One region of the Massilia haematophila genome, then DNA from elsewhere that is predicted to be linked to it. Evidence: predicted binding sites of a transcription regulator. Region 1 holds the regulator's gene; the other holds the start of a gene.
The links. Region 1 encodes sigma-54, which starts transcription at its own class of promoters, with help from an activator protein. Its sites were predicted from a motif close to TGGCANGNAANCTGCTTT; they were not measured.
Positions count from the first base shown of each region.

Region 1 (4,962 bases):
GAGATATAAGGCTTCGGATAGAAGTGAATCAGGTGATTCAGGGCGTATTCTTCGGTGAAGAAATCCTCGAGCAGCGCGCTACCGCCCATCGGCGTGGCGTGGCCGGCTTCGTGGAAGAAGCGGATGTCGCCGCCCGCGCACAGGGCTTTTTCGCTGCTGCTGGTGATCACGACCGCGTCGACCCTGCTGTCGTCGCGCCAGGCCAGCAGCACCTCGGTCAGGCGCCGCACCATGTCGAGCGATAACGAGTTCAATGCTTTCGGACGGTCGAGGGTGATCGTGCCGGTGCCGTTGGCAACGCGGGTCAGGACGAAGTCGGTCATGGTCGGTCCGTGGTAGAAAAAACACGCATTCTACCGAAGGACGAGACAACTGGGGTATTGACGGCGCGGCAAGAAATGAACATGCCGGAAATGAAAAGGGCGCCATGGGCGCCCTCGTTCAGACGGTGCTTGCCGGCCTGTCAGGCGACGGCTGCCTCTCCGCCTTCAGGGCGGCGCTTGAGCGCCTCGTGACTATGATTCTGCAGGATGGTTTTGTATTTCATCACCTGCCGATCCAGCCTGTCCATCAACAGGTCGATCGCCGCGTACAGGTCTTGCGCAACGCTTTCCACGTGCACGGTCTTGCCGGACATGCGCACATTAATCTCGGCTTTCTGCCTTTTGTCTTTTTCGGTGAGATTGTCGATCGCGAGGATCACGTGGGAGTCGATCACTTGATCGAAATGGCGGGTAATGCGTTCGAGCTTGTTCTGTACGTATTCACGGATGGCGGGGGTTACGTCGAGGTGGTGACCGCTGATGGTGAGATTCATACACACTCCTTTGAAGATGTGGCGGCTGCCGCGCCGCGCCACAAGGAAGCGCGAGGGTGCCGCCGTTACAAGGATTTGCGGAGACTAACGGGAGGAATTTTCAGTGCTTCACGGTACTTGGCAACCGTGCGGCGTGCGATGACCATTCCTTGTTCACCGAGCATTTCCGCGATCTTGCTATCGGATAATGGGTTCTTGGGGTCTTCTGCTCCTGTCAGTTGCGCGATGAGAGCCCGGATCGCCGTCGAAGACGCTTCGCCCCCCGCTTCGGTGGCGACGTGGCTTCCGAAGAAATACTTCAACTCAAACATGCCGTGCGGGGTCAGCATGAATTTCTGAGTTGTGACACGAGAAATTGTGCTCTCGTGTAGTCCTAGTGTATCAGCTATCTCACGAAGCACAAGGGGCCGCATGGCAACCGCGCCATGGCTGAAAAAGTTCCGCTGACGCTCAACGATTGCCTGCGATACACGCAGGATCGTGTCGAAGCGCTGGCGCATGTTCTTGATCAGCCACTTCGCTTCCTGCAGCTGCGCGCTCATCTGGCTTTCGCCCTTGCCCTGCTTGAGCAGGGCCGCGTACATGTTGTTCACGCGCAGGCGCGGCATCACGTCCTGGTTCAGCATCACGCCCCAGCCGTTCTTCGTTTTCCGGACAATTACGTCCGGAACCACGTAGTCCGAGGTGCTCGAGGCGAAGGCCGCGCCGGGATGCGGATTGCACTGGCGGATCACAGCCTGGGCTTCGCGCAGGTCTTCGTCGTCGCAGTCGAGCGCCTTTTTCAGTTTGTTGAATTCGCGCTGCGCGAACCAGGTGAGATATCCCTCGACGATCTTGAGGGCCATGCGCCGCGTCACCAGCGGCACGCCAGGCATGGCGCGGATCTGCAGCGCCAGGCATTCGGCGGCGCTGCGCGCACCCACGCCCACCGGATCGAGGCTTTGCACCAGCGCCAGCGCGCAGCGCAGCTCGTCCATCTCGACCTCGAGCTCCTCGGGCAGGCGCGCGTGGATCTCATCCAACTGCTCTTCCAGGTAGCCGTTGTCGTCGATGGCGTCGATCACCAGTTCGGCCAGCGCGCGGTCGCGCATGCCCAGTCCCGTCACCCGCACCTGTTCCGACAGGTGCTCGCGCAGCGTGACGCCGGCCGCTTCCAGCTGCGGGCGGCCATCCTCGTCCTCGCCGTTGCCGGCGCCACGTCCGGGTTCGCCCCAGTCGCCATCGCCGCGGTCGGCATCGCGCTCGCCATCGGCGCCCGCGGCGTCGAAACCGTCCACCGCTTCGCCGTTCGCGGCCCCCTCTTCCGCGCCGGGCGCGGCCGGCGCCTCGCCGCTGCCGGGCGCACTGTTGATGGCGCCGTCGGCGAGCAGGCGCACCGAGTGGTCGAGCGGATCGTCGAGCCGTTCGAGCAAGGGATTGTCGGACAGGATCTGTTCGATTTCCTGGTGCAGTTCCAGCGTCGACAACTGCAGCAGGCGGATCGATTGCTGAAGCTGCGGGGTGAGCGCCAGGTGCTGCGAAGTCCGGAGTTGCAGGGATTGTTTCATCGCTTGTTGCTGCCAGGTTGTCGCTTCGTGATTGCTACGATTGCTACATGCGGAAGTGCTCGCCCAGGTAGACGCGGCGCACCGATTCGTCGGCGATGATGTCGTCAGGGCGGCCCGAGGCCAGCACGGCGCCCTGGTTGATGATGTAGGCGCGGTCGCAGATGCCGAGCGTCTCGCGTACGTTGTGGTCGGTGATCAGGACGCCGATGCCGCGCTCCTTCAGGAAGCGCACGATGCGCTGGATCTCGATCACCGCGATCGGGTCGACCCCGGCGAAGGGTTCGTCGAGCAGCACGAAGCGCGGATTGGTGGCCAGCGCGCGCGCGATCTCGACGCGGCGGCGCTCGCCGCCCGACAGCGACAGCGCCGGGTTCTCGCGCAGCTTCTCGATCTGGAGTTCGGCCAGCAGCGAATCGAGGCGCTCGTTGATCGCGTCCTTCGAGAGCGGCTTGCCGTCGTCGTTGCGCTGCAGCTCCAGCACGGCGCGGATGTTGTCCTCGACGGTGAGCTTGCGGAACACCGAAGCTTCCTGCGGCAGGTAGGACAGGCCCAGCACCGCGCGCCGGTGGATCGGCAGGCTGGAGATGTCGGTGCCGTTGATCTCGATCGACCCGGCGTCCGACGGCACCAGGCCGACGATCATGTAGAAGGACGTGGTCTTGCCGGCGCCGTTCGGGCCGAGCAGGCCGACGACTTCGCCGCAGCCCACTTCCAGCGACACGTCGCGCACCACCAGGCGCTTGCCGTAACTTTTCTGCAGCCCCCGGACCACCAGGGTGCTGCTCGTGCTTGCATCTTTCATGTTTACTTTCCTGCGGGTGCTGCCGCTGGCGCCGGTCCGGTGCGGCGCGGCGCGATGATCAGGGTGCCGCGGCCGCCGCCGACCTTGCTTTCGCCGCTCGCGTCGTTGCGCACGGCGGCCACTTCGCGGCGGTTGTCGTAGGAGATGTAGGCGCCGTTCAGTTCATTGGTCAGGCGGCCGTTTTCCAGTTCCTTGACGACGGCTTTCGAGAACAGCTTCACCAGTTCCTGGCGCTCGTCGTACTCGATGCGCTCGGCCTGGCCCTCGACCCACATGTCGCCGGCGCCGTCGCGCTTCTGGCGGAAGGTCGCGACGCGTCCGGGGCCCGAGGTCAGGGTGACGCTCATGTAGCCTTCCGGCGTTTCCTTGACCAGCGCGCGGTCCGACTTCATGGTGAGCGTGCCGCGCGTGAGGACCACGTTACCGGTCAGGATGCGGGTCTGGGTCACCTCGTCGATGTCGAGCGAATCGAAGTTGACGACAGCCTGCTTGAGCGAGTCGGCGCGTTCGGCCGAAGCGGACAGCGACAGCAGCGTGAGGACGGCGGCAGCGAGGATTTTTTTCATGTTGGGTGCTCGTTCCTTGTGTTGTGTAGGTCAGCGCTGGCGCGGCGGATAGACGATCTGGCCGCGGCCGAGTTGCAGCTTCTGGGTCGGGTTCTCGGCCACCAGGCCGACGCTGTTCACGGTCGACGCGCCGAGCTCCATCCGCACCGGACGGTCGGTCTTGACGATCTCCTCGTCGGCCAGCACGGTCAGCGCACTGGTGCGCGCGCGCATCCCTTCCGATGCCGGCGTGGCCGGGCGCACGATGTCGACGTTGTCGATCAGCTCGATCCGGTTTTCCTGGTGGTGGATCTGGGCGCGGTCGGCGTGCATGGTCATGCGCGGACGCCCCGGCGCCATGCTCTCGACCACCGGCTTGCTCACCTCCGAGACATCGTTCAGCGGATGATGGGCCAGGCGCTCGCCCGACAGCAGGTAGCGCGGCTGGCCGCTCTCGGTCATGCGCACCACGCTGAAATTCTCGACGATGTAGTCGGGCTCGTTCCCGGCATTGCCGAGATTGTCCGCGTCTTCCGATTGCAGGGCCTGCAGCAGCCAGAAGCTGCCGAAAGCGAAGAACACGGCCGTGAGCATCAGCGCCAGCAGCTTCCAGCGGTGCGAGGTCCGGCGGTTGACGAGGGTCGCCATGGCTCGTTACCCGAAGTACGGCGCCAGCGCCTGTTCGTAGGTGCCCTGGGCGCGCATCACCATGTCGCACACTTCGCGCACGGCGCCGCGCCCGCCCGGCGCCTTGGTCACGTAATGGGCGCGGTACTGCACGTCCGGGTGGCCAGTGGGCACGGTGACGGCGAAGCCGACCCTGGTCAGCAAGGGCAGGTCGATCACGTCGTCGCCGATGTAGCCGCACTCCTCGGCCGTCACGCCGGTCTGCGCCAGCAGCTCGGCAAAGGCGACGCGCTTGTCGTGGAAGCCCTGCCAGACGTGGTTGATGCCCAGGTCCCTGGCGCGGGCGTTGACGATCGGCGACTTGCGCGCGCTGATGATGGCGGTCTGCACGCCGGTCTTCTGCAGCAGCTGGATGCCCAGGCCGTCGAGGACGAAGAAGGTCTTGGTGACCTCGCCGTCCGGTCCGTAGGTCAGGCTGCCGTCGGTCAGGATGCCGTCGACGTCGAAGATCATCACTTTCACGCGCGCGGCGCGCTGCATGTGTTCCAGTGCGGTGATCACGCTACTCATCAGATTACCTTTGCGCGGGTCAGGTCGTGGATGTGCAGGGCGCCGACCAGCTTG
Region 1 covers NZ_JBHRVV010000001.1:4,768,589-4,773,550, reverse strand. Annotated here, with positions in the region: gene ACFOPH_RS21160 (enoyl-CoA hydratase/isomerase family protein) at 1-323, opposite strand, end outside; gene hpf (ribosome hibernation-promoting factor, HPF/YfiA family) at 464-817, opposite strand; gene ACFOPH_RS21150 (RNA polymerase factor sigma-54) at 883-2,364, opposite strand; gene lptB (LPS export ABC transporter ATP-binding protein) at 2,408-3,166, opposite strand; gene lptA (lipopolysaccharide transport periplasmic protein LptA) at 3,169-3,732, opposite strand; gene lptC (LPS export ABC transporter periplasmic protein LptC) at 3,763-4,359, opposite strand; gene ACFOPH_RS21130 (KdsC family phosphatase) at 4,366-4,908, opposite strand; gene ACFOPH_RS21125 (KpsF/GutQ family sugar-phosphate isomerase) at 4,908-4,962, opposite strand, start outside.

Region 2 (4,962 bases), 1.9 Mb from region 1:
GGTCGTGATCGACGTGCTGGCGGTCGGCCTGGCCCTGCAGCGCGGCCCCGAGTTCCGGCGCAAGATGCAGAATGCGCAAAAGGCGCTGCAGGAGTTCGACATGCAGTTCGATTCCTTCATCGGCTGATTCATGGGCCTGCGCAAGAAGCTGACCTTCTGGGGCGCGCACGCGGACGACGACAGCCTGGTCCTGGACGTGATCGCCGGACGCAAGACCGTCACCGCCGACACCGTCGAGGACTACTACAAAGGCTATGGCGAACTGGGCGACGGCGCCTATGCGGCCGGCGACCTGATCGACGTCCACGACCTGCGCGGACGCCGGCGCTGCACGATCCGCGCGACCGAGGTGCGCGTCGTCCGCTTCGGCGACATTCCGGAAGACGTCTGGCGCGGCGAGACCTTTGCGAGCGCGGACGAATTCAGGGAAGTCCACGTCCGCTGCCTGCCGCACCTGGACCTGCATGACGACGTCGAATTCGTGACCTTGCATTTCGAACTGCTGGAAGTGGCGCCCGCCAGCTGAAGCCCCCCTTGACGGGAAAACAAGCCCGGCGTTTCGCCGTATAATGTTTTTTTACCCAGGGTTAAGCTATGCCGTCGCCATCCGGTATGACCATTTCGCTGCGCCGGCTGCTCATCCTCCTCAGCGCGATCGGGCTGCTGCCGCTCGCCCTGCTCGGGCTGTGGTCGCTGCATGCCGCCGGCCAGTACCAGCAGCGCGAGCAGGAGCGCGCGATGCTCGACCTGGCGCGCGCCCTCTCCAGCGCCGTCGACGCGGAACTCGACGGCGCGGTCTCGACCCTGGCCAACCTGGCCCAGGCGCCGGCCATCGGCGCCGGCGACATCCGCGGCTTCTACTACATCGCGGCCCGGCAGGCCGCTGCCCATCCCGAATGGTTGACCGTGATCCTCACCGACGCCGAGGGCAAGATCCTGTTCCGCACCACCAGCCCTTTCGGCGCCGCCGGCGGACGCATCGCCGATCCGGACAGCCTGCAGCGACTGCTCGCCGTGCAAAAACCGCTGGTCGGACAGGTGGCGCGCGGGCCGCGCGGGCGGCCGGCCTTCCCGGTCCGCGTGCCCGTGCGCGACCACGCCGGCCGGCTGTATGCGCTGACCGGCGCGCTCCAGCCAGACCGCATCCTGCGCGTGATCGAGCGCCAGCGGGCGCCGGCCGGATCGGTGATCGCGATTATCGATGCTTCCGGCGCGATCGTCGCCCGCTCGTCGCGTCACGAACAGACCGTCGCCACCCCGCCCAGCGCCTCGCTGGCCAGGCTGATCCGCAGCCGCGCGCCGGAAGGCATCGGCGCCACCACCACGCTCGAGGGCGAAGCGGTCACCACCGCTTATACCCGCCTGTCGCGCTACGGCTGGAGCGTCGCGCTCAGCGTGCCGACGACGACGGTCGGAAGTGCGACGCTCGAGGGCATTGCCCTCTATGGCTGGGGCCTGGCGCTGTCCCTGCTGGCAAGCATCGGCATTGCCTGGCTGCTGTCGGCGCGCATCGCCAGGACCTTCCGCACGCTGCAGGCGGCAACCGCCGCGCTCGGCACCGGCGAGCAGGCGACGGTGGCGCCCTCGCGGGTCAAGGAATTCCGCCTGATGGGCGAGGCCATCGAGACCGCGGCGAGGCAGCGCGCCGCCCACGAACAGGAGCGTTCGCGCCTGCTCGCCTCGCTCGAGCAGGCGCTCGAGGCAAGCCGCCAGTCCGGCCAGGTGAAGGACGAATTCCTCGCGATGCTCGGCCACGAACTGCGCAATCCGCTCAGCCCGATCGTCGCCTCGCTCGACCTGATGGACCTGCGCGGCGACCGGGCAAGCGAGCGCGAACGCGGCATCATGCGGCGCCAGGTCCAGCACATGAAGCGGCTGGTCGACGACCTGCTCGACGTGTCGCGCATCGCGACCGGCAAGATGGGGCTCGATCCGCGGCCGCTGAACCTGGCCGAGCTGGTGCGCCACGGCGCCGCCAGCCGCCCCGGAATGATCGTGGAGCTGGCGGCGCCCGCCGCGCTGTGGGTCCACGGCGACGAAAGCCGGCTGGCCCAGGTCCTGAACAACCTGCTGTCGAATGCCGAGCGCTTCGGCAAGGGCAAGGCGCGGGTCGGCTTGAGCGAGTGCGACGGCTGGGCGCGGCTGGAAGTGGCCGACAGCGGCATCGGCATGCCGCCCGAGCTGCTGGCGCGCGTGTTCGAACCCTTCTACCAGGCGCAGCAGCAGCTTGCGCGCAGCACCGGCGGGCTCGGCCTGGGCCTGGCGATCGTCCACAAGATCGTCGCGCTGCACGGCGGGCGGATCCGCGCCCACAGCGACGGTCCCGGCCGCGGCAGCCGCTTCGTGGTCGAGTTGCCGCTGGCGCCGGCGCCGGCGCCTTCCGCCACGCGGCTTGGCGCCCATGATGCGGCGCCCGAGCGCGTGCTGCTGGTCGACGACAACCTCGACGCCGCCACCGCCACGGCGGCGATCCTGGCCCAGCTCGGGCACGAGGTCTGCGTGGCCCACAGCGGGGCCGAGGCGCTGGCCGTCGCGGCGCGCTGCGCGCCCTCGGTGGCGTTCCTCGATATCGGCCTGCCGGACATGGACGGCTACGCCCTGGCGGGCGCGCTGCGGCGCCTGAGCCTGGCGCCGCGCCTGGTGGCACTGACGGGCTACGGCCAGCAGGACGACATCGGCCGCGCCCTCGACGCCGGTTTCGACCTGCACCTGACCAAACCGGCCACGCTCGACGAGCTGCGGCGTGCGGTCAACGGACAGGCGGCGCCGGAACCGGCGGCATCGGCAGGGTAAGCGCCAGCCCGGCGCCCGTCGAAAATCTTTACAGGATCGCGGGCCGCATGACACAAGTCGGCCGGAAAGCGAGCGTATTCAAGCACTTGGCGAGCAATTGAGCGTCTGGCCCGCTCCTTGCTATGGATGACAGCACCAAAACCAAGGAGGGGTCATGAAAATTCTGTCTTACCTTGCAGCCGCCGCGCTGTCCCTGCTGCCGCTGTGCAGCCAGGCGGGCGTCATCTACCAATGGCAGGCGACGAACGACGAAACGCCGTATGGCATCACCCTCGAACTCGAGTTCGACGAAGCCACGGTCCAGGCCGGCACGCTGAACTATTATTTCGAGCACTTCAACGACGATCTTCCGCCGCCCGGCCTGCTGAACCTGCGCTACACCTTCCCCGGTCCCTACGGCGTGCAATGGTCGCTGCAGGATGGCGGCTTCGAAAGCCAGCTGGGCTACATCGACCTGCAGCTCAGCTTCGGGGCGGACGGTTTCCTGAGCGGTTCGATCTACCTCAACGACAGCGAGAGCCACCTCTACATGGAGTCGGTCGGCCGGACATTTACCATTGTCGACGCCAACAGCGACTACGAAATGATCGAGGCCGGTTGCCCCTGGCACCGCCCCGAACCGTGCGCCGGCGCCACCGGCTACCTCGCGCGCGAGGGTGCAGAGCTTCCGGCCGAGGTCCCCGAACCGGCGACGCTGGCCCTGTTCGGCGCCGGCCTGCTGGCGGCAGCCCGCCTGCGGCGCAAGACTGTCCGGTAAGCCCGGCAGGCGGCAGGCGGGATCGGGCCCATCCTGATCGCTCCGATTCGCCGCCTGCCGGCCGCGCGTGCTGGCTGTAGAATAGTGCTTTTCGTCCAGCCTGATCGACAGCGCCATGCACATCAACCCAGAACGCAGCACCCGTCCCGACTACGACCTGCTGGTACGCCAGGTCACCAGCGTCCTCGAAGGCGAGCGCGACCTGATCGCGAACGCCTCGCAGTTCTCCGCGCTCGTCTACGACACCATCGCCGACCTGAACTGGGCCGGTTTCTACCTCACCGTCCCCGCTAAAAAGGGCGAAGGCCAGGACCTGCTGGTCGGCCCCTTCCAGGGCAAGCCGGCTTGCGCACGCATTCCCTTCGGGCGCGGCGTCTGCGGCGCCACCGCCGTCGAACGCAAGACCATCGTCGTGCCGGACGTGCACGCCTTCCCGGGCCACATCGCCTGCGACTCGGCCTCGAACTCGGAAATCGTGATCCCGCTGGTCAAGAACGACAAGCTGGTCGGCGTGTTCGACATCGACAGCCCGCAGCTGGACCGCTTCTCGGATGAGGACCGCGCGGGGCTGGAAGCGATGGTCGCGGCGTTCCTGGAAGCGACCGACTGCTGATGTCGGCGCTGCGCGGTTGGACGTTTCGACCGAACCAGCGCCGTACCGCGTGGGCACAGGTGTCCACCCTACAAGCAGCATGCAAATATTATTCGGTAGCATTATTAAATAGGCAAATTATATGAACCAGCTCGACCAACTGAAGCAATACACCACCGTGGTCGCCGACACCGGCGACTTCCAGTCGATCAAGGCCTACGCGCCGCAGGATGCGACCACCAATCCTTCGCTGATCCTGAAGGCCGTGCAGAAGCCGGAATACCGTCCGCTGCTGGAACAGGCCGTCGCCGGCGCCAACGGCGCATCGGTCGAGGCGATCGTCGACAATCTCCTGATCGCCTTCGGCGTCGAGATCCTGAAGTACGTCCCGGGCCGCGTCTCGACCGAGATCGATGCCGCCCTGTCGTTCGACACCGAAGCCACGGTCGCCAAGGGCCGCGAACTGATCGCCCTGTACGAAAAGGCCGGCGTCTCGCGCGAGCGCGTGCTGATCAAGATCGCCTCGACCTGGGAAGGCATCCGCGCCGCCGAGATCCTGGAAAAGGACGGCATCCACTGCAACCTGACCCTGCTGTTCTCGCTGTGCCAGGCCGTGGCCTGCGCCGAAGCGGGCGTCAAGCTGATCTCGCCTTTCGTGGGCCGCATCTACGACTGGTACAAGAAGTCGACCGGCACCGACTATCAAGGCGCGGACGATCCGGGCGTGCAGTCGGTCAAGCGCATCTACCAGTACTACCGCAAATTCGGCTACGACACCGAAGTCATGGGCGCGAGCTTCCGCAACACCTCGCAGATCCTG
Region 2 covers NZ_JBHRVV010000001.1:2,897,082-2,902,043, forward strand. Annotated here, with positions in the region: gene ACFOPH_RS12880 (SIS domain-containing protein) at 1-127, shown strand, start outside; gene ACFOPH_RS12885 (ASCH domain-containing protein) at 131-526, shown strand; gene ACFOPH_RS12890 (hybrid sensor histidine kinase/response regulator) at 613-2,793, shown strand; gene ACFOPH_RS12895 (PEP-CTERM sorting domain-containing protein) at 2,948-3,550, shown strand; gene ACFOPH_RS12900 (GAF domain-containing protein) at 3,666-4,163, shown strand; gene tal (transaldolase) at 4,285-4,962, shown strand, end outside.
Region 2: a site for sigma-54 is predicted at 2,900-2,917, ahead of ACFOPH_RS12895 (PEP-CTERM sorting domain-containing protein). Genes of this name have one in related genera too.